Regions from separate parts of the Streptomyces griseochromogenes genome, predicted to be linked through region 2. Evidence: riboswitches for the same ligand, from Rfam matches in the RefSeq annotation. Region 2 holds a riboswitch; the other holds the start of a gene.
The links. A riboswitch is a leader RNA that binds a small molecule or an ion and turns the genes downstream of it on or off. The one in region 2 is predicted to bind cobalamin.

Region 1 (15,412 bases), 6.3 Mb from region 2:
CCGTCATCAACGGAACACTCACCCGCTTCGACGACGAGACGGGGCGGCTGACCGCGGTCTGCGACGCGCGGCTGCTCACCGCGGTGCGCACGGGCGCGGCCTCCGCCGTGGCCAGCCGGATGCTGGCGCTGCCGGAGAGCCGGGTGCTGGGGCTGGTGGGGGCGGGCGCCCAGGCGGTGACCCAGGCCCACGCCCTGAGCAGGGTCTTCCCTCTGGAGAAGATCCTCGTCCACGACATCGAGCCGGGCCACGCGGCCTCCTTCGCGGACCGCGTGCGCTTCCTGGACCTGGAGGTGCGCCCGGCCGATCCCGCGGAGCTGGTCGCCTCGGCCGACATCATCTGCACCGCTACCACCGTCGCGGTCGGGGCGGGCCCCGTGCTGTCCGCCGACGGAATCCAGCCCCATGTGCACATCAACGCGATCGGGGCCGACTTCGTCGGCAAGACCGAGCTGCCCCTCCCACTGCTGCGCGAGGCACTCGTCGTACCCGACCATCTGGACCAGGCACGGCACGAAGGCGAGTGCCAGCAGCTGTCCGAGCCCGAGATCGGGCCCCGGCTGTCGGCCGTGTGCTCGCACCCCGAACGCTGGGCGCCGTACCGGCACCGGATGACGGTCTTCGACTCCACCGGTTACGCGCTGGAGGACCATGTGGCCCTGGACGTCCTGATCCAGCTGGCGGCGGAGACGGGCGTCGGCGAACGCATGCTCATGGAGCACCTCCCGGTCGACGCCCTGGACCCCTACACCTTCGCCGACTGAACGGCTGGACGACTCAGCGGCTCCACACCGGGCGCGCCCACGGGTACCGGGTCAGGCGCGCCGGACGCTCTGCCGCCCCGCGTGGCTGTCGACCTGCTCCGACGTGATGATCATCTCCACCAGGTCGGCGAGGGTGGCCAGCTGACGGGCGTTCATCTGCGGGGCGCGCGCGGCCAGCCGGACCAGTCCGCACTCGCGCAGCCGCAGCAGCGGGTCCGCCTCCGCCTCCAGGCCCTGCAGGACGGGCTGCAACGCCTCGTGGAGCGCCTCCGGTTCGTCCGCGGCGAAGAAGCCCGCCGACAGACCGAAGAACCTGCGCAGCCGGTCGGCGTGTTCGAGGCTCGGCATGCCGCTCTTGCGCCACTCGCTCAGCCACTGCCGGCTGGTTCCGGCGATCCTGGCCAGCTCGTCCAGCGAGTACCGCTTGCCGTCGGGGCGGCGCCGGGTCTCCCTGATGAAGTCCAGCCGCTGCCGCACCCGTTCGGCGAGGCACGCCTCAGGTGCCCGGCCGCCCGAGAGCAGCTCGACGACGACACCTACGGGAATGCCGGTGCGATGGGAGAGGTCCGCCACATCCAGGACCTCCGGCAGCCGGCCGGGTCGGCCGGTCAACTCCCCCAACCGCTCCAGCGCAGCGGCCAGCGGGGCATAGACGTCACTCACCGCGGTCCCCCCCCTGGGCGTGTCGTCCGTTCGGTGCTGAGCTGACGCGAGGCTACCCGGTCACTCGTGCCCCGACCAGATGTGACAAGGACGCCTGCTGAATTAGGCAGTAATCGTTGACAGTTGAGGGCGCGGTGGGTGAGGATCTAGGCACAGAGAGCAAGATCGACCCGCCTCGGGTGCTGCCTATGGGGGAGCAGCATCCGGGGCGTTCCTCTGTCCGCCTTATCCCCACGGAGGTGAGGCGACCATGCCGCATCCCGTTCTTCTTCTCGGGGTCGGCCGGTGCGCCGCGTACGGCGAGTTCGCACTGGCGCGGATCGCGGCGGCCCACCCGGTGGTACTGGCGGGCACCGCCCCGCCCGGCTGGGCGCTTCCCTACCTGGCGGGCCATATCGCGGCCGACCCCGGGCAGGAGCCGGACGCGGCGGAGGCGGTGGCGCGGCAGGCGGCCCGGCTCGGGGTGGTCGGCGTGCTGACCTGGACCAGGGCGCGACTGCCCGCCGCCGCACGGATCGCCGCACGGCTGGGGCTGCCCGGCATCCCTCGGGAGACGGCCGCCGCCTGCGCCGATCCGGCGGCGTCACAGTCGCTGCTGGCGCGGCACGGGGTCGCGCCTGCGGGCCGGGACGACACCGAGGGACCGCTCGTCTCCGCCGAGGCCGTCGTCCTCGACGACGAGGTCCGCATCGCCGCGCTCACCCGTACGACCCCGGGTCCGCCGCCCGCCCGGCAGCCGCTGCGGCATGCCGTGCACGCCCACGACGGGCTGCTGCACAACCCGTTCCTGCGGCAGACGGTGGAGCGGACCGTCACGGCGCTGGGTCTCGCGCACACCGTCGCGCACATCGGCCTGCGGCTCACCGCCCGCGGCCCCCGCGTCACCGACGTCGTCCCGCACCTGCCCGGCGATCTGATCCCGCTGCTGGTCGAGCGGGCCACCGGTGTCGATCTGGCGCGGGCCGCCGCGGCCCTGGCCACCGGCCGGCTTCCGGACGTGGCCCCGACCCGGCAGCGGGCGGCCGCGATCCAGTTCGCCTACCCGGCCACGACCGGCCGTCTGACCCGGCTGGACCTCGACCCCGCCGTCGCGTACGAACCGTCCGCCGAGCGCATGGTCCTCACCCGGCAGACCGGCGACCAGGTCACCGCGGCCTGGCACGCGGGCCCCGCAGACCGGCTCGCGCACTGGGTGACCGAGGGCGAGGACCCACCCGAGTGCGCCCGCGCACTGCACCGGATGGCGGACTACCTGGACGTCACCGTCACCTCACAGGAAACCCGGGCCGCCTGACTCAAGAAAGCCGGCCCACCGTCCGGATCAGCCGCTCCGCGTCGCCCAGGGCGTCGATCTCGCGGCGGCTCATCGTCGGATTGGCCGCCCGGCGGCGCAGGGCCTCGGTCAGTCCGTCGTCGGTGAGGCCGCAGGAGTCGGCGAGCAGGGCCGTCAGCATGGCGAGGGCCCCGTCGGCGAGCGGTTCGCCGACGACGGCCACCTGGGCGAGGATCACCGCGGACATGCCCCAGTCGAGGGCCGGTTCCCCGTCCTCGGTGTTCGACCAGTCGATGACCCGGGGCCCGTCCGAGGTCAGCATCACGTTGTCCGGATGCAGGTCGAGGTGGAGCACTCGCGCGTCCGGCGCGGCCGCGTCCCGGCCCGGTACGGCATGCAGCCGCCGCAGCAGCCCGGCCAGCAGCGTGCCCCCTTCCGCCGCGCCGATCCGGCCCTCGGCCAGCGCGCCCAGCATCGTCGGCCCCTCCAGCCGCTCCATCACCAGGTCGGTGCGCGAGCCTGAGGGCCGCACCCGGGGCACCGGATACCCGTGCCGCCGTACGTGCTCCATCACGGCCCCCTCGGCGGCCGCGTCCCCCCAGCCGTCGCGGTCCCGGCGCAGCACCCAGCCTTCGTCGATCTCGTACACATCGGCCGAACGGCCCGATCCCAGCAGTCTCCCCGTCACCGTCATGACCGTGACCCTAGTCACCGCTCCCGTGTGCCCACAGCCACCCCTCGGCCCGCGCACGGCTGCCGGTAAAGTGAGCGGGTCGTCATCACACCCGTACAGGGGGAAGCCGGTGCAATTCCGGCGCTGACCCGCAGCCGTGAACCGTCCCCCGGGCGGTGAGCCGGACCGCCCCGTACGGACGTTGACCGGCTCGCGTGCGCGGCGGCCCGTCGCGCACGGCACCGTCGAGGTTTACGGAGCCGAGCCGCCCGGGGGTTCCCGTGCGCTGCCGGTTCCCCACAGGGAGAGGCAGTCGCCGACCATGAACGTCCGCCGCAGTGCCGCGGCTCTCGCCGCCATAGGCGTGCTGGCCGCCGCCGCACCCGCCACGGCCGCAGGCCCGTCCCCCTCCCCGAAGGTGGCCGTCCCGTCCGGACTGTTCGGCAAGGGCGACCCGACGTACGACGGGGTGTGGCGCCAGTCGTTCGCCCTGCTCGCGCAGCACACGCTCGGCGAGCGTCCCTCCGCCTCGGCCATCAACTGGCTGGTCGGGCAGCAGTGCGACGACGGATTCTTCCCGGCCTTCCGCGCGGACCCGTCCAAGCCCTGCCTGGGCAAGGACGGCGCCCAGGCCGACATCGACGCCACGGCCGCCGCCATCCAGGCACTGCAGGCGCTCGGCGAGCACGACGGCGAGGTCCACAGGGCGGTGGGCTGGCTGAAGGGGATGCAGAACAAGGACGGCGGCTTCGGCTTCTCCATCGAACAGCCCAGCGACACCAACCACACCGCCGACGTCATCGGCGCGCTCTCCGTAGCCGGTGAGAACGTCACCGCGCTGCGTTCCGAGGGCAAGACCCCGCTCGAAGCGCTGTCCGAGTTGTCCATCCCCTGCTCGGCGGACGGCGGCGGCGCGTTCGCCTACCAGCCGGACAAGAAGGGCAAGTTGGCCGCCAACGCGGACGCGACGGCGGCCGGGGTGCTGGGCGCGCTCGGCAAGGGTTTCGTGATCGAGCCCGGCAAGGCCCGCGACAAGGCGCCCGCCTGTACGGCCTCCGGCAAGCCCACCCCGGCGCAGCTGGCGGACAACGCCTCCGCGTACCTCGCCCGCACCCTCGCCAAGACCGGCCACCTCACGTCCTCCCTGGCGGGCGCCAAGGACCAGCCCGACTACGGCAACACCGCGGACGCGGTCGTCGCACTCGCCGCGACCGGTTCGACTGCGCAGGCGAAGAAGTCGTACGCATGGCTGGAGAAGAACGCGGGGAACTGGGCCGAGCAGAGCGGTCCGGCCGCCTACGCCGAGCTGATCTTCGCCGCGCACGCGATCGGCGCGGACCCGCACGACTTCGGCGGTACGGACCTGGTCCGGGCGCTCGACGCGACGGGACCGGCGACGCAGACGGCGAAGGCGACGCATTCCGAGGCGAAGCAGGGCAAGCACGACTCGGGGACGAAGGTCTGGTGGATCGTCGGCGTGGGCCTGGTCGCCGGCATCGGCATCGGCTTCCTGCTCAGCGGCCGCCGGAAGCGGCAGCAGCCGTGAGCGCCGTCCGCCGTGCCGCTGCCCTGCTCGTCGCCGCGTTCGTCCTCGTGGCCGGTGCCGCGCAGGCGCAGGCCGCCGCTTACCGCTACTGGTCGTTCTGGGAGCGGGACGGCGGCCGCTGGACGTACGCCACCGAGGGCCCCTCGACCGCCCGGCCCGACGACGGTGCCGTCCAGGGCTTCCGCTTCGCGGTGAGCGAGGACTCCGCGGACGCGAGCCGGCCGCGCGGCACGGCGGACTTCGCCACGATCTGTGCGGGGACGCCCGCGAAGCCGGGTACGAAGCGGGTGGCTCTCGTCATCGACCCCGGCACGGAAGCGGACGCGCCGTCCGGCGAGACACCGCCCACCCGCCGCACGGCCTGTGCCCGCGTCGCCCCCGACGCGACGACGGCCGAGGCGCTGGCGAAGGTGGCGGATCCCCTGCGCTACGACACGAACGCCCTGCTGTGTGCGATCTCCGGGTATCCGCGCAAGGGGTGCGGAGAGTCTGCCGACGGCACGGCGAAGAAGGGGGCGCAGAAGAAGGAGTCTGACGGTGGTCCTTCGCTGGGGCTGCCGATCGGTGTGGGCGTGGTCGTACTCCTGGCGGTCGCGGCGGTGTGGCAGTCGCGGCGGCGCGGGAATGCGTAGCGGTGGTGAGCCGGAGCGCCGTTGGCCCTCGGACCGTCGTCCGACTGCGGGTCCGCGGTGGCTGGTCGCGCAGTTCCCCGCGCTCCTGGGGAGTCGCAGTCGCCGCGGCCGTACAGCGCACCCCATGGGGGAGGCACCCCGCCGGCGCGGGCGAGCGATGCCGACCCCCGGCCGGCGCCAACGCCGCGAGCCGCTCCACCCCGGTGCCTGGTGGCTCTGGTCCCTCGGCCTCGGCACAGCGGCCACCCGGACCACCAACCCCCTCCTCCTCACCCTCCTCATAGCCGCCGCCGGCTACGTCGTGGCCACCCACCGCTCCGCCGCCCCCTGGTCCCGCTCCTACACCGCCTTCGCCAGACTCGCCGCCGCCGTCCTCCTCATCCGCCTCGCCTTCACGGTCGTCCTCGGCTCCCCCATCCCCGGCACCCACACCCTGTTCACCCTCCCCGAAGTCCCCCTCCCCCACTGGGCACAGGGCATCCGCCTGGGCGGCGAGGTCACCGCGGAAGCGCTCCTCTTCTCCGGGTACAACGGCCTGCGGCTGGCCGCCCTGCTCATCTGCGTCGGCGCCGCGAACGCCCTCGCCAGCCCGGCCCGACTCCTGAAGTCCCTGCCCGGCGCCCTGTACGAGGCGGGCGTGGCCGTCGTCGTCGCGCTCACCTTCGCGCCCCATCTCATCGCCGACGTCCAGCGGTTGCGCGCCGCCCGCCGGCTGCGCGGCCGCCCGGACCGGGGGGTGCGGGGCCTGCTGCAGGTGGGACTGCCGGTGCTGGAGGGCGCGCTGGAGCGTTCGGTCGCCCTCGCCGCCGCGATGGACGCACGGGGGTACGGCCGGACCGCCGAGGTCCCCGCCTCCGTGCGCCGTACGACGAGCGCGCTCACGCTGGGCGGTCTGCTCGGCGTGTGCGCGGGGACGTACGGGCTGCTCACCGCGGAGGGCGGCACCTACGGGCTGCCGGTGCTGTGCGCCGGGGTAGCCGCCGCGCTCGCGGGCCTGCGCCTGGGCGGCCGCCGCGCCTCGCGCACCCGGTACCGCCCGGAGCCCTGGGGCGTGCGCGCCTGGCTCGTCGCGGGCTCGGGCGCCGCCGTCGCCGCGCTGCTCACGCTCGCCTCCGTGCGCGATCCGGGCGCGCTGAACCCGGGAGTGGTCCCCCTGGTGGCCCCTTCCCTGCCCCTCTGGCCGGCCGCGGCCGTGCTGCTCGCGCTGCTGCCCTCCTTCGTCGTACCCAAAGACCCCAAGGCCCCCCGAGACCCCAAGGAGCCGTCGTGATCCGCTTCGAGGAGGTCGGCGTCACCTATGAGGGCGCGGCCGAACCGGCCGTCCAGGGCGTGGACTTCGAGGTCCCCGAGGGCGAACTCGTGCTGCTCGTGGGCCCGTCCGGGGTCGGCAAGTCGACCGTGCTGGGCGCGGTCAGCGGGCTGGTCCCGCACTTCACCGGCGGCACCTTGCGCGGCCGGGTCACGGTGGCCGGCCGGGACACCCGTACCCACAAGCCGCGCGAACTCGCCGACGTGGTCGGCACGGTGGGCCAGGACCCGCTCGCGCACTTCGTGACGGACACGGTGGAGGACGAACTCGCCTACGGCATGGAGTCGTTGGGGCTCGCCCCGGAGGTGATGCGGCGCCGGGTGGAGGAGACCCTGGACCTGTTGGGCCTCGCCGACCTGAGGGACCGCCCCATCGCCACGCTCTCCGGCGGGCAGCGGCAGCGGGTCGCGATCGGTTCGGTCCTCACCCCGCACCCTCGGGTGCTGGTGCTGGACGAGCCGACCTCGGCGCTCGACCCGGCCGCGGCGGAGGAGGTCCTGGCCGTGCTGCAGCGCCTGGTCCACGACCTCGGCACGACGGTGCTGCTGGCCGAGCACCGCCTGGAACGCGTGATCCAGTACGCCGACCGGGTCGTCCTGCTGCCCGCTCCCGGCGCCGCTCCGCTGTTCGGCGACCCGGCCGAGGTGATGGCCGTCTCGCCGGTGTACCCACCGGTGGTGGACCTGGGCCGCCTGGCGGGCTGGTCCCCACTGCCCCTGACCGTCCGCGACGCCCGCCGCCGCGCAACCGAACTACGCGAACGCCTGGCCGACGCGGCTGCGGGCAATCGTGGCCGGCGCGGGCAAGCGACCCCACCCGCGCCCAGCACCAGCACCCCGATACCTTCACCCCGGCGCCGCCTGTTCCGGCGTTCCGCACCCTCCGCCCCCACCCCCACCGCACCCCCGCACATCGCCGAGATCCACGCCCTGGCCGTCCGCCGAAGCCGGATCACCGCCCTCCGCCACGTCGACCTGACCGTGACCCCCGGCGAGACCATCGCACTGATGGGCCGCAACGGCGCCGGAAAGTCCACACTGCTCGGGTCGCTGGTCGGGCTGGTGGAGCCGACCGCCGGCACGGTCCGCGTCGGCGGCGCCGTCCCGCACCGCACCCCGCCCCGGGACCTCGTGCGCCGGGTCGGTCTCGTCCCGCAGGAGCCGCGCGACCTGCTGTACGCGGACACGGTGGCCGCCGAGTGCGCGGCCGCCGACCGGGACGCGGGAGCCGAGCCCGGCACCTGCCGGGCCCTGGTGTCCGAGCTGCTGCCGGGCATCACGGACGACACACACCCGCGTGACCTCTCCGAGGGCCAGCGTCTGACGCTCGCCCTGGCGGTCGTCCTGACCGCCCGCCCGCCGCTGCTCCTGCTCGACGAGCCGACCCGCGGCCTGGACTACGCGGCCAAGGCCCGTCTGGTCACGGTGCTGCGCGCGCTGGCCGCCGAGGGCCATGCGATCGTGCTGGCCACGCATGACGTGGAGCTGGCCGCCGAGATCGCGCACCGGGTGGTGCTGCTCGCCGACGGCGAGGTGATCGCCGACGGTCCGACGGCCGAGATCGTGGTCTCCTCGCCGTCCTTCGCCCCGCAGGTCACCAAGATCCTGGCCCCGCAGCAGTGGCTGACGGTGAGCGCGGTCCGGGAGGCCCTGGCATGACCGCCGCGCAGGCCCGGGTCCGGGCCATCCGCCTCGGTCCCCGTTCCATTGCCGCGCTGGTGCTGGTCAGCGCGGTGGGTGTGGTCGCCTTCTGCTGGCCCTTCCTCGCCCCGCCCGCCTCCGAGATCAGCGCGCACGCCGAGGACGCGCCGTGGCTGTTCGCGGCCCTGCTGGTGCTGCTGGTCGCGGTCGTGGCGGCGACGATCTCCGAGTCCGGTCTGGGCCCGAAGGCCGTCGCCATGCTGGGCGTGCTGGCCGCGACCGGGGCGGCCCTGCGCCCGATCGGCGCGGGCACGGCCGGGATCGAGCCGATGTTCTTCCTGCTGGTGCTCAGCGGACGGGTGCTCGGCCCCGGCTTCGGCTTCGTCCTCGGCTCGGTGACGATGTTCGCGTCCGCGCTGCTCACGGGCGGGGTCGGCCCCTGGATGCCGTTCCAGATGCTGGCGATGGGCTGGTTCACGATGGGCGCCGGGCTGCTCCCTGGCCAGGCCCGGCTGCGCGGCCGGGGCGAGCTTCTGCTGCTCGCCGTCTACGGCTTTCTCGCGGCCTTCGCCTACGGCACGGTCATGAACCTGGCCGGCTGGCCCTTCATGGGCGCCCTGACCTCGAACATCGCCTTCGACCCGCACGCGACGGTCCCCGCGAACCTGGGCCGCTTCGCCACCTACTGCCTGGCCACCTCCATGGGCTGGGACCTGGGCCGGGCGGTCTGCACGGTCGTGCTGACCCTGGCCCTCGGCCCGGCGCTGCTCCGCGCGCTCCGCCGGGCCACCCGGCGCGCCGCTTTCGAGACCGCGGTCACATTCGACGCACCCGCTGCGTGAGGGGCCGTAAGCGTGTCGTGAGGGAAGCGGTGAAGCACCCCACATGACCCAGCTCACCTACGATCCGGGATCGTTGCACTGAATGCCCGATATGCCCCTTCATGCACCCCGCCTGACCTGCACATTGAGACGCACGCCACACAAACGGCCTTTGCGGCTGATCCGGTCACAACTAGTAAAAGGGGTCATTGCGGACCCGCCCCGAGCCTGGTTCTGTTGAGGACGTCGCCAGGCGCCACGAGCCCGAACGGGTCGCGGCGCCGACGTATGGGGCCACGCATCGAGCGCGGCCCGGACATACGGGCGATCCCCTGTCCCCGACGCAAGAGGTACTCCGTGTCCGTCTCTTTCATCCGCCGCATCGCTTCCCCGAAGAAGGCCCTCACCGCCGTCGCCGTGGCCGCCGCCACCGCCGGTATGGCAATGGCCGCGGCGCCCGCCCAGGCCGCCACGACCCAGGCCTCCTCCGCTCAGGCGGTCGCGCACAAGATGATTCCGGACGCCGCGCAGTTCAACGCGTTCAGCAAGATCGTCGAGCATGAGAGCGGCTGGAACGCCAGCGCCACCAACAGCTCCTCCGGCGCCTACGGCCTGGTCCAGGCCCTGCCCGGCTCGAAGATGGCCACGGCCGGCTCCGACTGGAAGACCAACCCGGCCACCCAGATCAAGTGGGGTCTGGACTACATGAACTCCCGCTACGGCAGCCCGGTGAAGGCCTGGAGCTTCTGGCAGGCCAACGGCTGGTACTAAGCCGCTTCGCCGCCGAACCACCGAGCGATCTTCGGCAGGGCCGCGATGTACGACCCCACGTGGTCGACGTCCCCCTGATCGAGCACGCGCACCCTCGCACCCTGACGGGCGAGGGTGCGCGCGCATGTCCGGGCATTGCCGATCGGCACGTCCGTGTCCTTGTCGCCCGCGTACAGCCGCACCGGCACATCCGGCTTCCAGTCGCAGGTGTGGTCGCCCTGGCGCAGCGCCTGAAGGAAGGCGCCCGTCGGGTGGGTGAGCTTCCGGTAGAAATCGTCCGTCAGCAGCTTCCGCACAGTGGGCGCGAGCTGCCTGCTGATGTCCTCCTCCTCGTGCAGCCCGTCGAAGAGGCCCTCGACACGGTCCGCGTAGGGCGCCCGGAACACCTCCGCCGGGTCTTTGTAGATGGGGTGCAGCCGGTTCTGCGCGGTGAGGAAGTACGAGATGTACAGCACACCGCTGGTGTCGTTGACCCGGCCGTCGGTGAGTGCGGGCACCTCCGTGCCCTCCAGGTCGTACGGTCCGGCCACCGGTGCCAGCGCCTTCAGCCGGAAGCCGGGCGCGTCACCCTCCTGCACCGCCCGCCCCAGGGCCATGGCGACCTGCCCGCCCTGTGAGAAGCCGGTCGCGTAGAGGTTCCCGTCGAGCGTCCGGCCGAGCCGGTGCGCCGCCGACCGGGCCGCGCGCAGCATGTCGACGGAGGCGGTCACGGACGACCGCGTGTCCATGTAGGGGTGCCTGCCCGGCCCCTGCCCCAGCCCCAGATAGTCGGGCGCGGCGACGGCGTGTCCGGCCGAGGCGAAGAGATACGACTGCGCCCGCGCGTCCTCCGAGACCGAGGGTGCGTAGGCGCGGGTGGCCATGGTCCCGTGGCTGTCGGAGACGAGGCCGAGGGTGCGGCCGCCGCCGGCGGGCAGGGTGAGCAGGCCGGTCGCGGTGGTGGGCCGCCCCTGCGGGTCCACCGTCCGGTACGTCACCCGGTAGGCCCGGACGCCGTAGCGCAGCGAGCCGGTGCCCACGCCCAGCTTCTCCAGTCCCCGGGCGACCTCGGCGCGGCTGTGCCGGGCGACCGGAACGACGGACACCACCTCTCCCCTGTGCCCGCCCCGCTGTCCGCCCCCGGCGACGGCGGCCGGTGCCGCGGCGACGGCGGCGACGGCGGCGAGCAGTGCGACGGCCGCCACGACACCCGCCTTCCGGATACGCCGACCGGGCTGCATGTCCTCGGGTGTGCGCGTGATTTCACCTGATGTGCGCATGTCTTCTGCCATGTCCCGAACGCTACGGACGCAGGATGCGCCGGGACATCCGAGAGTCCCCCGTCCCCGCGGTGGACCTGGCACCACCCTGTCCGTCCGGCCGACCGGAGGAACGATGACGACACCGACGGCGGACCCGGAGGCACGCGGAGTGCGGCTGGTGGTCGTGCTCCTGGCGCTGACGGTGGTCAGCGGACTGATCGACGCGGTGAGCTATCTGGGCCTCGGCCGGGTCTTCACGGCCAACATGACCGGCAACGTGGTGATCCTCGGCTTCGCCGCCGCCGGCGCCCCCGGCTTCTCGGTCCCGCACACGGCGACCTCACTGGGCTGCTTCCTGCTGGGCGCGGTGGCCGGCGGCCGCGTGGCGACCCGCTTCGGCGACGGATCCCACCGCGACTGGACCCGGCTGACCCTGGTGGCGGAGGCGCTCCTCGTCGGCGTCGCGGCCGCGGTCGCCTTCGTCTGGCCGGAGACGAACGGCACCCGGTACGCCCTCATCGCCCTCACCGCCATCGCGCTGGGCCTGCGCAACGCGACGGTCCGCAAGCTGCGCATCGCCGACCTGACCACCACGGTCCTGACGATGACCCTGACGGCCCTCGCCTCCGAATCCCGTCTCGGCGACGGGACAGGCCACCGCTCCCCGCGCCGCACGGCAGCGGTGATCTCCATGTTCACGGGCGCCGTCCTCGGCGCCTGGCTGGTCCTCCACCACGGCCTGGCCCTCCCCCTGCTGCTCGCCGCGGCGGCGTCGGGGGTACTGGCGATGGTGGCCTCGGGGCGGGAGTGAGGGGCGGGGACCTCGGGGGAGGCAGGAACCGGGCATAGGGACAGGGGTGTTCCTGCCTCCCTCGGGGTGGGCCGGCGGTGCCGGGCATCGTCGGCCCCCGATCGTGGGTCAGGCCGTGGTGACCTGGAGTTCCTTGACGCCGTTGATCCAGGCCGAGCGCAGCCGACGCGGGTCGCCGACCAGACGCAGGGACGGCATGGCGTCGGCGATCGCGTTGAAGATCAGGTCGATCTCCAGGATCGCGAGGGACTTGCCCAGGCAGTAGTGCGGTCCCCCGCCGCCGAAGCCCAGGTGGGGGTTGGGGTCGCGGGTGATGTCGAAGGCGTCGGGGGACGCGAAGACCTCGGGGTCGTGGTTGGCGGAGGCGTAGAAGAGGCCAACGCGGTCGCCCTTCCTGATCCGCGCGCCGCCCAGTTCCGTGTCCTGGGTGGCCGTGCGCTGGAAGGCGTTGACCGGGGTCGCCCAGCGCACGATCTCCTCGGCGGTCGTCTGTGGCCGCTCCCGTTTGAACAGCTCCCACTGCTCGGGGTGGGTGAGGAACGCGTGCATCCCGTGCGTGATGGCATTGCGCGTCGTCTCGTTCCCGGCCACCGCCAGCATCAGCACGAAGAAGCCGAACTCGTCGGAGTTCAGGTTGCCTTCGTCCTCGGCCGCCACCAGGGTCGTCACGATGTCACGGGCCGGGCACCGCTTCCGCTCGGCGGCCATGTTCATGGCGTAGGCGATGATCTCGGCGGCCGACTGCGCGCCGACCTCCTCGGTGATCGCGTACTCGGGATCGTCGTAGGCGATCATCCTGTTGGACCAGTCGAAGATCTTGGACCGGTCCTCCTGCGGTACGCCGATCAGCTCGGCGATGGCCTGCAGGGGCAGTTCGCAGGCGACCTCGGTGACGAAGTCGAAGGGGCCCGAGCGGGCGCGGGCGGCGGTGACGATCGCCTCCGCGCGGGCCCGGAGCCGCTCCTCCAGGGCGCGTATCGACCGTGGCGTGAAGCCCCGCTGCACGATCTGGCGCACCCGCGTGTGTTCCGGCGGATCCATGTTCAGCAGGATGAACCGCTGGGCGTCGATCGCGTCCCGCTGGACGTGCTCGTTGAAGCGGATGATCGCGGTGTTGAGGTACGAGGAGAAGAGTTCCGGGTGTGTGGAGGCGTACTTGACGTCCGCGTGCCGGGTCAGGGCCCAGTAGCCGTCGTCGGCGAAGCCCGCGAGCCCGTGCGGCTGCGCGATCCAGCGGACCGGCTCGGCGCGGCGCAGCTCGGCGAACTCCGGGAGGGGCACACGGTGGTGCAGCAGGTCGGGGTCGGTGAAGTCGAACCCGTCGGGCAGCGCGGGGCAGTGCATCGGCGACTCCCAGCCATCTGACGGTCTATCAGCAAGTCCCGTGAACGTAGTAACGGGTTCTAAAACTGGCAAGAGGTACGGCACCGCCGATCCGTGCGGAGTTTGTACAGATCACGGGTTCGGCACCTGCAAGACCCTTGCGGTGATGGACATCACGTCAGCAGACTGCACTAAGAACTAGAACGCGTACCAGTTCTGGAGGAGAGCCCTCTCGGAGAGGACCCGCACCCATGGCCGCCGAACCCGTGATCGTCGAAGCCGTACGCACCCCCATCGGCAAGCGCGGCGGCGCGCTCGCCAATCTGCACCCCGCCTACCTGCTGGGCGAGACCTACCGTGAACTCCTCGGCCGCACAGGCATCCCCGCCGACGCGGTAGAGCAGATCGTCGGCGGCACGGTGACCCACGCCGGCGAGCAGTCCATGAACCCGGCGCGCACGGCCTGGCTGACCATGGGTCTGCCCTACGAGACGGCCGCCACGACCGTCGACTGCCAGTGCGGCTCCTCGCAGCAGGCTTCGCACATGGTGGCCAACATGGTCGCGGCCGGTGTCATCGACGTGGGCATAAGCTGCGGGGTCGAGGCGATGTCGCGGGTGCCGCTGGGGTCCGGTTCGAAGCACGGGCCCGGCAAGCCGTTCCCCGACGAGTGGAACGTCGACCTTCCCAATCAGTTCGAGGCGGCCGAGCGGATCGCCCGGCACCGGGGCCTGACGAGGGAGAACGTGGACTCGCTGGGACTGATCTCGCAGGAGCGGGCGGCCCACGCGTGGGCGGAGGAACGATTCAAGCGGGAGACCTTCGCCGTACAGGTCCCGACCACGGAGGAGGAGCAGCACGCCGGGCAGGGCATGTGGCGCCTTGTCGACAAGGACGAGGGGCTGCGGGACACGTCGATGGAGGCACTGGCGAGGCTGAAGCCGGTGATGCCGACGGCGGTTCACACGGCGGGCAACTCGTCGCAGATCTCGGACGGCGCTGCGGCCATCATGTGGGCCTCGAAACGGATGGCTCGCGCCCTGAAGCTGAAGCCTCGGGCACGTATCGTCGCCCAGGCGCTGGTGGGCGCCGACCCGCACTTCCATCTCGACGGACCGATCGACGCGACCAAGGCGGTGCTGGGCAAGGCCGGAATGTCCCTGAAGGACATCGACCTGGTCGAGATCAACGAGGCTTTCGCTTCGGTGGTGTTGAGCTGGGCCCGGGTCTTCGAACAGGACCTGGACAAGGTCAACGTGAACGGCGGTGCGATTGCCCTGGGGCATCCGGTGGGAGCGACAGGCGCCCGCCTGATCACCACCGCTCTGCACGAACTGGAGCGCGCGGACAAGGAGTTCGCGTTGATCACCATGTGCGCGGGCGGCGGGCTGGCTACCGGGACGATCATCCAGCGGCTGTAGACGCCCAGTTCACGAAGGTGGTGAAGGTGGCGGGGTCGATGGTGAGGATCGGTCCCGCCGGGGTCTTGGAGTCGCGGATGGCGAGGGTACGGAGTGAAGTCTTCGTAATGGCGGCACGGTTGACGGTTGGAGTCCGCTGCCGCCGCCGATCACTCCACTCACATCACGACCCGAGCACAGCGCCCACACACCGCCCTCACGACGTGCATGATGCCCCTTCAGTACCAGTTCGTCAGGGGGAACCATGCACACCCGGACAGCCGCGCTCACCGGCGCCCTGCTCGTCGTCGCCACTGCCACCGCATGCAGCGGCGGCAGCGCCAAGCCATCGCCCACCGTCACCGTCACGAAGACCGTGACCGCCGCCCCGGGCACCGAGGATGCGAAGACCAGCAGCGGCGTCCTGAAGATGGGCATGAAGAAGTCCGTCAACGACGACGCGAACGACGTGCACATCACCGTCCGGGCCGTCGAGTACCAGCAGCCGTACAAAGGCCCGCAGCCACAGAAGCCAGAGGACTTCC
Region 2 (15,412 bases):
CAGGAGGTCGTCACACGGCCCCGCCGGTTCCGGTACCCGTACGGATGGGACCGCCGCCCGGGTCGGCGCGGCGGATGCCGGGGGCACCGGCGGGGCGGGGGCCGCGGAGGACCTGGCAGACGCGCAGGGCTCGGCGGACGCGGAAGGCACGGCCATATGCGGACGGTAGATGCGCACAGGACCGGTGAACCGTTTTGCCCACCGGGCCTTCCTACGATCGGGGGACGGCGGGCCGCCGTGCACCGGCCGCATCACCCGCACCGGCCACCCCGCCCGCACCGCGCGCGGTCTCAGCCGCCGGAGACCCCCGCACTCTCCATCAGTCCGCTGACCTCCGTGCCGGGCGGGGTCAGCAGGAACACGTTGCGGTCGACCCGGTGCATCCCGCTGCCCAGGCCGAAGACGACGCCGGTGCTGAAGTCGAGGACCCGCTTGGCGACCTCGGTCTCCGCGTTCGACAGGTCGAGCAGGACCGGCGCCCCGGCCATCAGCGTCTCGGCGACTTCCCTGGCGTCCGCGAAGACATTGACCCTGAGGACGACGAACCGTCGCCGGGTCTCGGTCTCCGCGTCGGGCAGCGAGCGGTGGTTCACCGCGGACGGCCACGCGTCCCGGCCCCGCAGCGGCACGACCTGGGCGAGCCCTTCCCACTGTTCGTCGGTGACGTCGTAACGGCTCACCGGTTCCCCCCGACCTGACTCGCACTCAATGCCTGCACCAGCCAATTCTTACGCCAAGTCACCCGTTCGGCCCAACAGCGACACGAAGCGCCACCGGTCCGTCCGCCTCCCCCTCCGCTCCACCTCGGGGTACATGTACGAATAAGCCCGTTTCTTACCGCCCTCACACCTGACTCTTCACCCCCGGCCACATCGCGCTCACCGGCCGGCGATAACGTCCGGTGACGTGCACTTGGCAGAAACACAGCAGGTGACACCCGGCCGGCGGACGCAGTCGGCGGTGTCCGCCGCCTCGGGGGCCCGCGCGGCCGCCGCGGCGGCCCCCGAGGTTCCCGCGCAGTGGCATCGTGTCCTGACCCTGCTCGCGGACGTGAGCCTGTTCATCGGCACCCGCTCGGTGTGGAACCAGGCGGCCAGCCACCGGCTCGTCCTCGCGGCGGTGATCTCCGTCTGCTACGCCTCGATCCTGATCAGCGGTGTCCTCACCCTGACGGTCCGGCGGGCGCGCTCGCTGGCCCGTCTGGATCTTGTGGTGCTGCTGACCGCGATCACGCTCGCCCTGTGCACCTGGGCGCTGAACCACGCCGGCGGTGACGAGGCGGTCCTCACCACACAGGCCGCGCGGGAAATGGTGGCCGGGCATCCGATCTACGGGCAGCCGTGGCCCTGGCTGTTCCACACCAAGGGCGTCGCGCTGACGGCGACGATAAACGGCGGCTACGACTTCACGTACGGCTATCCCCCGCTCGCCCCGCTGCTGACCGCACCCCTGCTGTGGGTGGGCCACGGCGGCGTTCCGGCGACCGCGACGGCGACACTCGCGCTGATCGCGGGCGCGGTGGTGCTGTGGCGGATGCTGCCGACGCCGTGGCGCTCGGCGGCGACGATGGTCTGCCTGGGCTTCAGCTTCCTGCCGACGTACGCCCGCCAGGGCTACCCGGCCATCGTCGCCCTGGCCCTGCTGGTGCCGGTGGTGGTGGCCTGGCCGCGGATCGGCGCCGGCGGCCGGCTCGGCGCCGCGGGGATCGCGCGGGCCGCGTGTCTGGGTGCCGCGTGCGCGGCCCAGCAGCTGCCCTGGTTCGTGATGCCGTTCCTGCTGGCCGGCATCTACGCCGTGCGCCGCGGGGAGCTGGGCGGACGGGCGGCCTGGGGGGTGGTGCTGCGGATCCTCGGTATCGCCGCGCTGTCCTGGCTGCTGCTCAACGCCTACTTCGTCGTGCATGAGCCGGGCCCCTGGCTCGGCGGGATCGCGCTGCCGCTGACCCAGGGCGCGGTGCTGCACGGCCAGGGCCTGGTGGACATCTCGCTGTACTTCACGCACGGCAGCGACCGGCTCGACTGGTACGGCCACGCGAGCGTGCTGCTCGCCGCGGCCCTGCTGGGGCTGTTCGTGCTCTTCGTGCGGCGGCTGGGCCCGGCGGCGACCGTGCTGCCCTGGTGCGCCTTCTACCTGGCGACCCGCTCCCAGGACGGCTACTACCTGATGATGACGCCGCTGTGGCTCGCGGCGGCGGTCACCGTGCCCCTGTCGGACTTCGCGCGGGCCTGGCAGCCGCGCCCCCGGTGGCTCACCGGCCCGCGCCGCCGCCCGGCACTGGTCGGCGCGGTCGCGCTGCTGGTGCTGCCCGCGCTGGTGAGTGCGACGCTGGCGGTGTCGGGCCGGCCGCCGCTGCGGATGGACATCAGGACGACGCGCGAGACCACCGGGCACACGCTGTCGGCGCTGATCCTGCGGGTGACCAACACCGGAAGCGCCCCGCTCACCCCGCACTACATGCTCACGACGGGCCAGGGCATGGGCAAGTACTGGTCCGTGCGGCGCGGCCCGGCCACGATCCCCGCGCACGCCACGGCGACCGTGGAACTCCGTGCGCCCGGAGGCCGGTTCCCGCTGTCCGTCAAGAAGAGCACCCACATCCGGCTGCGCGCCTTCACGGCGGATCCGCAGACGCTCTCCACCCGGGACGTCCAGCCGGCCGAGCTGGGCGTCAGGCCGCCGCGCGGGTGAACTTCAGCGCGGCCGCCACCGTGGTCAGGCCGCGCATCATGCCCAGTTGGTTCCAGGTCACCCCGAACTGCTCGCGGTCCACGGTGAACTCGGCCTCCAGGGTGAGCGCCTCGGCCGTCGCCGAGGTCAGGCGCGCGCTGAGGTTCAGCGGCCGGCTGATGCCCCGTACGGTCAGCTGACCGGTGACCCGGACGCCGTCGCCGTCGAGCCGGTCGGCGCCGCGCACGGCGAGGGTGATCTCCGGGTGGTTGCCGGCGTCCAGCAGGTCGGCCGAGCGCAGGTGGGTGTCCCGCTTGGCGTTCCCGGTGTCCAGGGAGGCCACCTCCAGGGTCACGGTGCCGGTGGCGGAGCCGTCGGCGCGCACCTGGCCCTCGCCCGTGACGGCGGCGAACGTGCCCTTGACGGTGACCAGGCCCCAGAAGGTCTTGTGCCGCAGTCCCACGGTGGACGCGGCCGGGTCGAGCTGCCAGGTGCCTGTCTCCACGGCGACGGTCATGACCGTCCTCCTCTTCGGTTCCGGTGAGCGGTGGTGCGATGAACTCAATGGTTCAAATTTGGATGACCTCACGCTAGCCCACTATCCAAATTTGGACAACAGGTAGACTCGAAGCCATGGCCGCCCGCGACGAACACCCCGCCGACCAGCCCCCTTGCCCCGCCTCCGGGGGCGGCGGGCTGCTCCCGGGCGAGCTGCGCGCCTGGATGCTCCTGCTGGCCGCGACGGGCGCGGTGGAACAGCGGCTGCGGACGGTCGTGAAGAAGTCCCTCGACGTCTCGCACGACGAGTTCCTCATCCTGTGCCTGCTGGCCGAGCAGCCGCGGGGCGGTCTGCGCATGACCCGGATCGCGGAACTCCTCGGCCGCCCCAAGACCCGGCTCACCTACCAGATCGCCTGCCTCCAGCGATCCGGCCTGGTGACCCGCGAGTCCGTGTGCGGGGACCGACGGGGCATCGAGGTGGCACTCACCGACAAGGCCCGGCGGCTGCTGCGGGAGGCCTCCGACACGCTCGCGGACACCGTCCGCGAGGCGCTCTCCCGATTCGTCGGACCCGAACAGCGCGAGGCCCTGTCCGCGCTGGTCCCCGAGCTCGCGGACGAGCCCCGGAGGCCGTAGGAACCATAGGAAATCGGGCACTTGAGGGCGTGAGCGGTCCAGGTCACTGACGCAAGGAGGGAAACGTCACAAGCCTGGCTCTGCTCTGAGTCAACGCTGCTGCCCTAGCATCCGAGCCATGACGGTCCTGCCTGACGACGGGCTCTCACTGGCCGCCGAGTTCCCTGACGCGACACACGAGCAGTGGCAACGCCTGGTCGAGGGTGTGCTGCGCAAGTCGGGCAAGGAAGTCTCGGGTACGGCAGCTGAGGACGCCCTGTCCACCACGCTCGAGGACGGGCTGCGCACCCGGCCCCTGTACACAGCGCGCGACGGCGCGCCCGACCCCGGTCTGCCGGGCTTCGCCCCGTTCGTGCGCGGCGGCCGCCCCGAGGGCAACACCACGGGCGGCTGGGACGTACGGCAGCGGCACGCGGCACCGGTCGACGGCGCCGTCCTCGCCGACCTGGAGAACGGCGTCACCTCGCTCTGGCTGCTCGTGGGCCAGGGCGGCATCCCGGTGTCCGGCATCGCGCGCGCCCTCGACGGCGTCTATCTCGACCTGGCCCCGGTGGTCCTGGACGCCGGCCGTGACGTCGAGGCCGCCGCGGCCGAGCTGCTGCGGCTGTACGAGGACAGGAGCATCGACCCGAAGGCCGTGCGCGGCAACCTGGGCGCGGACCCGCTCGGTCACGAGGCCCGCACCGGCACCCCGCTGGACTTCGCGCCCGTCGCCGCGCTCGCCGCACGCTGTGCCGAGCGCTACCCGGGCCTGCGCGCGCTGACCGTGGACGCGCTGCCGTACCACGAGGCGGGCGGCTCGGCCGCGCAGGAACTCGGCGCCTCCCTCGCCACCGGTGTGGCCTACCTGCGCGAGCTGACCGAGGCCGGCCTCACGGTCGAAGCGGCCTGCGCCCAGCTGGAGTTCCGCTACGCGGCCACCGCCGACCAGTTCCTGACCATCGCCAAGCTGCGCGCGGCACGCCGCCTGTGGGCGCGGGTCGCCGAGGTGTCCGGGGCGCCCGGCGCGGGCGCGCAGGTGCAGCACGCGGTGACCTCGCCGGTGATGATGACCCGCCGCGACCCGTGGGTGAACATGCTCCGCACGACGGTCGCGACGCTGGCCGCCGGGGTCGGCGGCGCCGACTCGGTCACCGTGCTGCCCTTCGACCACGCACTCGGGCTGCCGGACGCGTTCTCCCGCCGTATCGCCCGCAACACCTCCACGATCCTCGTCGAGGAGTCCCACCTGGCCCGGGTCATCGACCCCGCGGGCGGCTCCTGGTACGTCGAACGGCTCACCGACGAACTCGCCCAGGCCGCCTGGGAGTTCTTCCGGACCATCGAGCGCGACGGCGGCCAGGCGGCCGTGCTGCGCTCCGGGCGGATCCGTACGGACCTGGCGACGACCTGGGCCGAGCGCTCCAAGAAGCTCGCCAAGCGGCGCGAACCCATCACCGGCGTGAGCGAGTTCCCGCTGCTCGCCGAGAAGCCGGTGGAGCGCGAGGCGGCGCCCGAGCCGCCGTCCGGCGGACTGCCCCGGGTGCGCCGGGACGAGGCGTACGAGGCCCTCCGCGCCCGCTCCGACGCCCATCTGGCGGCGACCGGCTCCCGGCCCCGGATCTTCCTGGCGACGCTCGGCCCGGCCGCCGCGTACACCGCGCGGGCGACGTTCGCCGCCAACCTGTTCCAGGCGGGCGGCATCGAGCCGGTCACCGAGGGCCGCTTCGAGGACAGCGGCGCCACCGAGGCCGTGCTGTGCTCCAGCGACGCCCTCTACGCCGAACAGGCCGCCCAGAGCGCCGAGTCGCTGCGCGCGGCCGGGGCCCGGCAGGTGTTCCTCGCGGGCCGCGGGGACTACTCCGGCATCGACTCGTACGTCTTCGCGGGCTGTGACGCCGTGGACGTCCTCTCCGCGACCCTCGACCGCATGGGAGTGTCCTGATGGGAATCCCCGACTTCTCCGGCATCGAGCTGGGGACCCCGGTCGCCGAGGGCGGTGACGCGGACTGGCGTACGGCCGTCAAGCACAGGACCGGTGGCGAGGCACCGGTGTGGGAGACCCCGGAGGGCATCGGGGTCAAGCCGCTGTACACCGGCCGTGACCTGGAGGGCCTGGACTTCCTCGGCACCTACCCGGGCATGACGCCGTATCTGCGCGGCCCGTACCCGACGATGTACGTCAACCAGCCCTGGACGATCCGCCAGTACGCGGGCTTCTCGACCGCCGAGGAGTCCAACGCGTTCTACCGCCGCAACCTGGCGGCGGGTCAGAAGGGCCTGTCGGTCGCCTTCGACCTGCCCACGCACCGCGGCTACGACAGCGACCACCCGCGCGTGACCGGCGACGTCGGCATGGCGGGCGTGGCGATCGACTCCATCTACGACATGCGGCAGCTGTTCGACGGGATCCCGCTGGACAGGATGACCGTGTCGATGACGATGAACGGCGCCGTGCTGCCGGTGCTGGCGCTGTACATCGTGGCTGCGGAGGAGCAGGGCGTACCGCCCGAGAAGCTGGCCGGGACCATTCAGAACGACATTCTGAAGGAGTTCATGGTCCGCAACACCTACATCTATCCGCCGAAGCCGTCGATGCGGATCATCTCCGACATCTTCGCCTTCACCTCGCAGCGGATGCCCCGCTACAACTCCATCTCCATCTCCGGCTACCACATCCAGGAGGCCGGTGCCACGGCCGACCTGGAGCTGGCCTACACCCTCGCGGACGGTGTCGAGTACATCCGCGCCGGGCGCGAGGCGGGCCTGGACGTGGACGCGTTCGCGCCGCGGCTGTCGTTCTTCTGGGCGATCGGCATGAACTTCTTCATGGAGGTCGCCAAGCTGCGGGCGGCCCGGCTGCTGTGGGCCAAGCTGGTCTCGCAGTTCGACCCGAAGAACACCAAGTCGCTGTCCCTGCGCACCCATTCGCAGACCTCGGGCTGGTCGCTGACCGCGCAGGACGTGTTCAACAACGTCACGCGCACGTGCGTGGAGGCGATGGCGGCGACGCAGGGCCACACCCAGTCGCTGCACACCAACGCCCTGGACGAGGCCCTCGCGCTGCCCACCGACTTCTCGGCGCGCATCGCCCGCAACACCCAGCTGCTCATCCAGCAGGAGTCGGGCACCACCCGGGTCATCGACCCGTGGGGCGGCAGCGCCTACGTGGAGCGGCTCACGTACGACCTCGCCCGGAAGGCCTGGGCACACATCCAGGAGGTCGAGCAGGCCGGCGGCATGGCGCAGGCCATCGACGCGGGCATCCCGAAGCTGCGCGTGGAGGAGGCGGCGGCCCGCACCCAGGCCCGCATCGACTCCGGGCGGCAGCCGGTGATCGGCGTCAACAAGTACCGGGTGGACAGCGACGAGCAGATCGAGGTCCTCAAGGTCGACAACTCCTCGGTGCGCGCCCAGCAGATCGAGAAGCTGCGGCGGCTGCGCGCGGAGCGGGACGAGACCGAGTGCCGGGACGCGCTCGACGCGCTGACCCGGGCCGCCGACGGCGACGGGAACCTGCTGGAGCTGGCCGTGCGCGCGGCCCGTGCGAAGGCGACCGTCGGTGAGATCTCCGACGCCCTGGAGAAGGTGTACGGCCGGCACGCGAGCCAGATCCGTACGATCTCCGGCGTGTACCGCAACGAAGCAGGCGAGTCCCCGTCCGTGGACCGCACCCGTGCCCTGGTGGACGCGTTCGAGGAGGCCGAGGGCCGCCGGCCGCGCATCCTGGTCGCCAAGATGGGCCAGGACGGCCACGACCGCGGCCAGAAGGTGATCGCGACCGGCTTCGCCGACCTCGGTTTCGACGTCGACGTCGGCCCGCTGTTCCAGACCCCGGAGGAGGTCGCCCGGCAGGCCGTCGAGGCGGACGTCCACGTGGTCGGGGTGTCCTCGCTGGCCGCCGGTCACCTCACCCTCGTCCCGGCGCTGCGCGAGAAGCTCGCCGAGGAGGGCCGGGAGGACATCATGATCGTGGTCGGCGGCGTGATCCCGCCGCAGGACGTGCCGACGCTGCTGGAGATGGGCGCGGTGGCCGTGTTCGGGCCCGGGACGGTGATCCCGGACGCGGCGTACGACCTGGTGCGACGACTCGCGGCCGACCTCGGCCACGATCTGTAGCGGCCGATGGCAGCGATCGATCTCGACACATATGTGAAGGGTGTGCTCGACGGGAAGCGGGCCCTGGTGGCCCGCGCCATCACACTCGTCGAGTCCACCCGCCCCCAGCACCGGGCGCTGGCGCAGGAGTTGCTCACCGAGCTGCTCCCGCACAGCGGCCGGGCGCGGCGGATCGGCATCAGCGGGGTGCCGGGCGTGGGCAAGTCGACGTTCATCGACGCGTTCGGCACGCTGCTGACCTCGCTGGGCCACCGGGTGGCCGTACTCGCCGTGGACCCGTCCTCCACACGCACCGGCGGTTCCATCCTGGGCGACAAGACCCGGATGGAACGCCTGGCGGTGGACCCGAACGCCTTCGTACGGCCCTCCCCCAGCGCGGGCACGCTGGGCGGGGTCGCGAAGGCGACGCGCGAGTCGATGGTGGTCATGGAGGCGGCGGGCTACGACGTGATCCTCGTCGAGACCGTCGGCGTCGGCCAGTCCGAGACCGCCGTTGCCGACATGGTCGACTCCTTCCTGCTGCTGACCCTGGCCCGCACCGGCGACCAGTTGCAGGGCATCAAGAAGGGTGTCCTGGAGCTGGCCGACGTGATCGCCGTCAACAAGGCGGACGGCCCGCACGAGCGCGACGCGCGGGCGGCCGCACGGGAGCTGGCGGGCGCGCTCAGGCTGATGCACGGCAAGGACGTGTTCTGGGCTCCGCCGGTGCTCAGTTGCAGTGCCCGTGAGTCGATCGGCCTCGACGTGGTGTGGGAGCGCCTGGAACAGCACCGCACACTGCTCGACTCCACCGGGCGGCTCACCGCCAAGCGGCGGGACCAGCAGGTCGGCTGGACCTGGTCGATGGTCCGCGACGAACTGCTGGGCCGACTGCACGCGGACCCCGCGGTCCGCGAGGCCGCCCCCGCGCTCGAACAACAGGTCAGGGACGGCTCGTTGACGGCCACCCTGGCCGCGGAACGCATCCTGCGGGCGTTCGGCGCGCAGTGAGCCGGCCCGCGGCACCAGCAGGAGGAACAACCGCGTGACCAGTCGTGTCACCTTCGTCTCAGCGGCGATCACACCGTCGCTGCGGCGTGCACGCTTCGACGACGGCGACTCGATCGAGGCCGACGCGGCGGCGCGGGCGAGAGCGACGGCCGGGACCCTGCCCGCCGCCGTCCGTGTCGTCGCCTCCCCCGGCGTGCGCTGTCGTGAGACGGCCGCGGCGCTCGGCCTCGACGCCGCGGCGGACCCGGAACTCGCGGGCCTGGACATGGGCAGATGGCGGGGGCGGACCCTGGACGAGGTGAGCGCCGCCGAGCCCGAAGCGGTGGCGGGCTGGCTGGCCGATCCAGGCGCCGCACCGCACGGCGGGGAGTCCGTGCGGCAGCTGTGCGCCCGCCTCGCGCGCTGGCTGGACACGGAACGGCTGGGGGACGGCAGGACCCTCGCCGTGGTGGAGCCGGAGGTGGTACGGGCCGTGGTGGTGGGGGTGCTGGGCGCGCCCGAGGCCGCGTTCTGGCGCGTCGACGTCCCGCCGCTCACCGCGACGGAGGTCACCGGCCGGTCAGGGCGGTGGAACCTGCGTCTCGGAGCCGCCCTCGCCGCGCCGGGCGACGCGCCGGGTCACTGACACCGGCGCCCGCGGTCGGGGGCTAGGGCTTCTCCTCCCGGTGGCGGCGCAGCAGCGCCGCGATGGCGCACCGCAGACAGGCAGGATCCATGCCGTCGGCCGTGCCGTCGTGGCCGGGGCACCCGGCCGCGTCCGGTGTCCCGGCTGCCGCGCCCGGCGCGTGACAGGCGAAGGGGGAAGCCGGGTCGGCGACCAGGGCCTCGAGTTCCCGCAGCAGCCTCGCGTCGCGCTTGACCTGCTGGGCCAGTACCCGCACCCGTGCGCTCTGGCCGCCGATCTGGCGTCGGCTGGCGACCAGTTGCTCGTACTCCCGCACGGTCAGGGCCACCGCTTCTCGGCCGCCCAGGGTGATGTGACGCGGCTGGGGGTGGTGTCTGGCCACTCGGCTCCTCCGCTCGTCGCCTCCGCCGGTGTCCCGGAAACGCGAGAAGGCCCTCGGATGGTTCCGAAGGGCCCTCTCGTTGTCCGGAAGCGTTCAGTGCGAGGCGGGAACCGCGCGTCTGGACGCGGCTGTCGCGGGCTTGGGATTCAGCAGGCGCTCGGCCAGCTCGCCGAAGAGCAGCCCGAAACCTGTCCACATGACGGTCTGGATGGCCAGCGCCGAAAGCCGGAACCGCCACAGCAGGGTGGCCGGGAAGTCCTTCGGCACCTCGTTGATGACGGGCAGGAACTCGTAGGCCAGGCCGATCACGACGACGAAGGCGGCCACCGCGGCCACGGTCGCCCACCAGGTGCCCACGGTGGGCGCGAGCCGCTTGCCCAGGATGGTGGCGGCGACCGCCAGCAGCACACTGAGCAGCATCATCAGGAAGTACAGGGTCGTCCGCTTGCCGATGGTGTCGGGGTTCCCGACCGACGGCGGATTGGCCGGGTACTTCAGGAACGGTACGACGTACACGGCGAGCAGCGCGCAGCCGGACAGCAGCAGCGCGGTCGCCCGGGGGCCGAACCGGCCGACGCGGCCGAGCGCGAAGCAGTACGCGAGCGCGGCGATGCCGCCGAAGGCGACCCCGTAGACCAGGACTCCGGTGGCGAGACCGGCGGTGGACTGCAGGGAGCGGGAGACGACCTCCATCTCGTGCTCGTGGGAGTGGGCGTCCTCGAAGCTGATCGCCTTGTCGACGTTCGGCTCACCGAGCAGGTAGGCGACGACCAGGGCGAGCACGCCGGCGGCCAGGCCGGCGAGCATGCCCCGCACGAGGAGGTTTCTTACCGTTGCGGAGTTCATGGGGGTGCGGCGTCCCTGGCGTCAGTGGCAGGGGAAGCCGAGCAGGTGGCGGGCGTCGTGCACCCACTCGTGGACGTCCGTGCCGTTGAACACGGAGGTGGCGCCCTGCTCGGCGCCGACGAAGTAGAGCAGGACCAGCATCAGGATGCCGAAGAAGACCGCCCAGGGAGCAATCGCCTTCAGCGGCAGCGTGGCGGGAACGACGGGGGTGGTGGCTGTCGGCTGGGCGACGGTCTGCGCCATGGCAGAACCTCCTCTGGGAGTTCGCGTCCCATCTCGGTGGTGCACATGACGACGGCCACGGGTCTGACTCACCAGACGCCCCGGAAGGCGTCTCGCATACAGTGGCGCGACCGTGCCGGATTCCCACCGGCTTCCGTCTCGCCGTCGTCGATATCGGACAGACCGTACCGCGCCAGGCGTGCATGGCCAAGACCGCCTCGGTCGCCGTGATCTTCCTCTCCCGCCGACCGCGTCAACTCCGGGCGTCGGAGACGGGGTACGGCACGAAGGTGCCGGTGTTCTGGTCGATCCGCAGCGGGTGGCCGAGGGGCGGTGCGGCGCGCTGGGGGCAGTCGAGGCGTTCGCAGACACGGCAGCCCATGCCGATGGGGGTGGCGGCGGAGGCGTTCGCGAGGTCGAGGCCGTCGGAGTAGACGACGCGGTGGGCGTGGCGGATCTCGCAGCCGAGGCCGATGGCGAAGGTCTTGCCGGGTTCACCCCAGCCGCCGCGGTGCCGGGTCACCGCGCGGGCGGTCCACAAATAGCGCTGTCCGTCGGGCATTTCGGCGATCTGGACGTGGATGCGTCCGGGGACGGCGAACGCCTCGTAGACGTTCCACAGGGGGCAGGTGCCGCCCGCCCGGGAGAAGTGGAAGCCGGTCGCCGACTGCCGCTTGGACATGTTGCCGGCCCGGTCGACACGGACGAAGGAGAAGGGCACGCCGCGCAGCCTGGGGCGCTGGAGGGTGCTCAGCCGGTGGCAGACGGTCTCGTAGCCGAGGCCGTAGCGGTCGGTGAGGCGCTCGATGTCGTAGCGCGCCTCCTCGGCGGCCGTGTGGAAGGCGTCGTACGGCAGGATCAGGGCCGCCGCGAAGTAGTTGGCGACGCCGATGCGGGCCAGGCCGTGGGCGGGCGATCCGGGCTCGAAGTCCTCGGCGGCCTCGCGGTCGAGTTCGTCGCCGTGTTCGAGCAGGGCGAGCTGGGTGGCCATGCGGAAGGCGCGCTGGCCGGGGCGCAGACGGGTGGACAGGTGAAGCGTGCGGGTCGGCTCGTCGTAGTGGTGCAGATGGTCGCCGCGCTCGGCGGTGAGCCGGATGCCGTGGCGGTCGGCGAGGCGCGTGGTCAGCGCCCGTAGGACCTCGCCGGGCCGGATGCCGATCTCCCGGGAGAGCCGCTCCGCCGCGAGGTCGGTGTCGTGGAGGTAATTCTGGCGGCGGTAGAAGAAGTCCCTGATCTCCTCGTGCGGTGAGCCGGGCTGCTCCGGGCCCGGGCCGCGGCCGTCCGTGGCTCCGGCCAGGCGCTCGGCGAGCCGTTGGTTGCGGCGGCCGAGGTCGAGCAGGACCCGGGCGACCTCGGGTGTCCGCGAGGCGAGGTCCGTCAGGTCGGCGGCGGAGACCCGGGCCTCGGCCAGTTCCCCGGCCAGCGCCTCGCGGAGGTCTGCCACCAGACGCGTCGTGTCGCGCGCGGAGAAGAAGCCCGGGTCGACGCCGAAGGCCTCGGTCAGACGCAGCAGGACCGCAACGGTGAGCGGCCGGGAGTCGTGCTCCATCTGGTTCAGGTAGCTGGGCGAGATGGCGAGGACACGGGCCAACTCGGCCTGGCTCATGCGTCGTTCCTCGCGCAGGTGCCGCAGGCGCGCCCCGGCGTACGTCTTGCCCACCCCGTGATCCTCCGTGTCCGGCTGCGGCCAACGTACGCCATCGGGCCGCTCCCGTGCCCTTCGCAAACTTGGCGAACGGCGACGAGAAGATTCGCAGAAGTTGGCAGATGTCCACGGTTGTTGGCACTCAGTGCCAGTGTCAGAGTCTCAGTGCGGCCCGCCGGACACCGGCGACCACCGCCCGGAACCGGGGCGCGATTCATGCCCTGACGTCGGAGATCCCGGCGCCGACGGGGTCGTTCACCGGCAGCGTTGCTCACCTCCGTCCCACGGCGTGACGGCGGGCCGTATCCCAGCTAAGCGACACACAGTGCCACACCTGTTCCTACGGACAGGGAGATTGGCAGCCGGCACAGACCGAGGAGACATGACAGTCATGGCAGAGACGAGGACGCGGGCGGCCGAGGAACTCGCGCGGCGCTGGGCCACCGACCCGCGTTGGCGGGGCATCGAGCGCACCTACAGCGCCGAGGACGTGATCCGGCTCTCCGGCAGCGTCCGCGAGGAGCACACACTGGCCCGGCGCGGCGCCGAGCGGCTGTGGCGCGAGCTGCACGAGCGGGACTACATCCACGCGCTCGGCGCCCTGACCGGCGGCCAGGCCGTCCAGCAGGTCAAGGCCGGCCTGCAGGCGATCTACCTGTCCGGCTGGCAGGTCGCCGCCGACGCCAACCAGGCCGGCCACACCTACCCCGACCAGAGCCTGTACCCCGCCAACTCCGTTCCGCAGGTGGTCCGTCGGATCAACAACGCGCTGCTGCGCGCCGACCAGATCGCCACCGCCGAGGACGCCGGCGACACGACCGACTGGCTGGCGCCGATCGTCGCCGACGCCGAGGCCGGCTTCGGCGGCCCGCTGAACGCCTTCGAGCTGACCAAGGCGATGATCGCGGCGGGCGCGGCAGGCATCCACTACGAGGACCAGCTCGCCTCGGAGAAGAAGTGCGGCCACCTCGGCGGCAAGGTGCTGGTGCCGACCTCGCAGCACATCCGCACCCTGAACGCGGCCCGGCTCGCCGCCGACATCGCCGATGTGCCGACCCTCGTCGTCGCCCGCACGGACGCCCTCGCCGCCAACCTGCTCACCAGCGACGTCGACGAGCGCGACGCCGAGTTCGTCACCGGCGAGCGCACGGCCGAGGGCTTCTACCGGGTCCGCAACGGCATGGCGCCGGTCATCGCGCGCGGTCTGGCCTACGCCCCGTACGCCGACCTGATCTGGGTCGAGACGGGTACGCCCGACCTGGCGCAGGCGCGGGAGTTCGCCGAGGCGGTCCACGCCCGGTACCCGGACCAGATGCTCGCCTACAACTGCTCGCCGTCCTTCAACTGGAAGGCCGCGCTGGACGACGACCAGATCGCCAAGTTCCAGCGGGAGCTGGGCGCGATGGGCTATCGCTTCCAGTTCATCACGCTGGCCGGGTTCCACTCCCTGAACCACGGCATGTTCGACCTGGCCCGCGGTTACGCCGAGCACGGCATGACCGCGTATGTCGACCTGCAGGAACGGGAGTTCGCGGCGCAGGCGCACGGCTTCACGGCGGTCAGGCACCAGCGTGAAGTCGGTACGGGCTATTTCGACCTGGTCTCCACTGCCGTGAATCCCGCCTCTTCCACCACGGCGTTGGCCGGGTCCACGGAGGAGGAGCAGTTCCACTAGGTCCGGTTCGTCGACTGCGGGTGCGTGGGGGCTGGTCGCGCACACGCGGCGGTGGCCGCGTGTCGATACAGCCCCGCGCCCCCAGGTGTGTTCGACGGAATGACGGTCGGTCCGCACCCTTCGTTTGCGTCCTCTTCAGGAGACCCGATGTCCATCAGTTCACTGACCCATCATGTCCGCGTCCTCGGTGCCCCGGGGCACCGCCATGATGAAATCCTCACCCCCGCCGCCCTGGACTTCGTCGGCCGGCTGGCGGCGGCCTTCGGCAAGCGGCGTCAGGACCTGATGAGGGAACGCCGCCGGCAGGCCCTGCGCCTGGCCGCCGGGTCCCCGCTCGACTTCCCCATGGTCACCTCCGCCGTCCGCGCCGACGCCACCTGGCACGTCGCGCCGCCCGCCCCCGGCCTGACCGACCGCCGTGTGGAGATCACCGGCCCGCCCGAGCGCCGTATGACGGTCAACGCCCTCAACTCCGGCGCCCAGGTGTGGATGGCCGACTTCGAGGACGCCACCGCGCCCACCTGGCGCCATGTGATCGACGGGCAGCTGAACCTGCTCGACGCCATCGAGCGGCGCATCGACTTCACCGCCGACGACGGCAAGGAGTACCGGCTCGACGGGCGGGAGCGGCTCGCCACCGTCGTCGTACGGCCGCGCGGCTGGCACCTCGACGAGGAGCACCTGGAGTACGACGGACGCCCCGTGCCCGCCGCGCTCGTCGACTTCGGCCTGTACTTCTTCCACTGCGCGCAGCGGCAGATCGACGCGGGTCACGGCCCGTACTTCTACCTCCCGAAGCTGGAGAACCGCTACGAGGCCCGACTGTGGAACGACGTCTTCGTCACCGCGCAGGAACTCCTCGGCATCCCCCGGGGCACGATCCGCGCCACCGTCCTGATCGAGACGATCACCGCCGCGTTCGAGATGGAGGAGATCCTCTACGAGCTGCGTGAGCACAGCTCCGGTCTCAACGCGGGCCGCTGGGACTACCTCTTCAGCCTGATCAAGACCTTCGGCCACCGCACCGACTTCCTGCTGCCGGACCGGGCCAAGGTGACGATGACCGCGCCCTTCATGCGGGCGTACACCGAACTCCTCGTGCGCACCTGCCACCGCCGCGGCGCC

Region 1: linked by a shared signal. The riboswitch ahead of AVL59_RS38735 (prenyltransferase/squalene oxidase repeat-containing protein) and the one ahead of AVL59_RS11065 (CbtB domain-containing protein) in region 2 are both predicted to bind cobalamin.

The regions. Positions count from the first base shown of each region.
Region 1 covers NZ_CP016279.1:8,905,967-8,921,378, forward strand. The annotation lists gene AVL59_RS38715 (ornithine cyclodeaminase family protein) at 1-764, shown strand, start outside; gene AVL59_RS38720 (helix-turn-helix domain-containing protein) at 816-1,427, opposite strand; gene AVL59_RS51050 (ATP-grasp domain-containing protein) at 1,678-2,721, shown strand; gene AVL59_RS38730 (phosphotransferase) at 2,723-3,394, opposite strand; cobalamin riboswitch at 3,447-3,582, shown strand; gene AVL59_RS38735 (prenyltransferase/squalene oxidase repeat-containing protein) at 3,696-4,919, shown strand; gene AVL59_RS38740 (SCO2322 family protein) at 4,916-5,551, shown strand; gene AVL59_RS38745 (energy-coupling factor transporter transmembrane component T) at 5,709-6,821, shown strand; gene AVL59_RS38750 (ABC transporter ATP-binding protein) at 6,818-8,518, shown strand; gene AVL59_RS38755 (ECF transporter S component) at 8,515-9,342, shown strand; gene AVL59_RS38760 (aggregation-promoting factor C-terminal-like domain-containing protein) at 9,679-10,092, shown strand; gene AVL59_RS38765 (alpha/beta hydrolase family protein) at 10,089-11,351, opposite strand; gene AVL59_RS38770 (YoaK family protein) at 11,467-12,144, shown strand; gene AVL59_RS38775 (cytochrome P450) at 12,253-13,488, opposite strand; gene AVL59_RS38780 (steroid 3-ketoacyl-CoA thiolase) at 13,719-14,888, shown strand; gene AVL59_RS49905 (DUF397 domain-containing protein) at 14,872-14,997, opposite strand; gene AVL59_RS38785 (DUF4352 domain-containing protein) at 15,133-15,412, shown strand, end outside.
Region 2 covers NZ_CP016279.1:2,598,799-2,614,210, reverse strand. The annotation lists gene AVL59_RS11115 (cell division protein SepF) at 291-680, opposite strand; gene AVL59_RS11110 (hypothetical protein) at 961-2,688, shown strand; gene AVL59_RS11105 (YceI family protein) at 2,669-3,184, opposite strand; gene AVL59_RS11100 (MarR family winged helix-turn-helix transcriptional regulator) at 3,301-3,804, shown strand; gene AVL59_RS11095 (methylmalonyl-CoA mutase family protein) at 3,923-5,728, shown strand; gene scpA (methylmalonyl-CoA mutase) at 5,728-7,902, shown strand; gene meaB (methylmalonyl Co-A mutase-associated GTPase MeaB) at 7,909-8,892, shown strand; gene AVL59_RS11080 (histidine phosphatase family protein) at 8,927-9,517, shown strand; gene AVL59_RS47835 (hypothetical protein) at 9,540-9,899, opposite strand; gene AVL59_RS11070 (CbtA family protein) at 9,993-10,745, opposite strand; gene AVL59_RS11065 (CbtB domain-containing protein) at 10,767-10,988, opposite strand; cobalamin riboswitch at 11,024-11,175, opposite strand; gene AVL59_RS11060 (short-chain fatty acyl-CoA regulator family protein) at 11,221-12,627, opposite strand; gene aceA (isocitrate lyase) at 13,004-14,287, shown strand; gene aceB (malate synthase A) at 14,435-15,412, shown strand, end outside.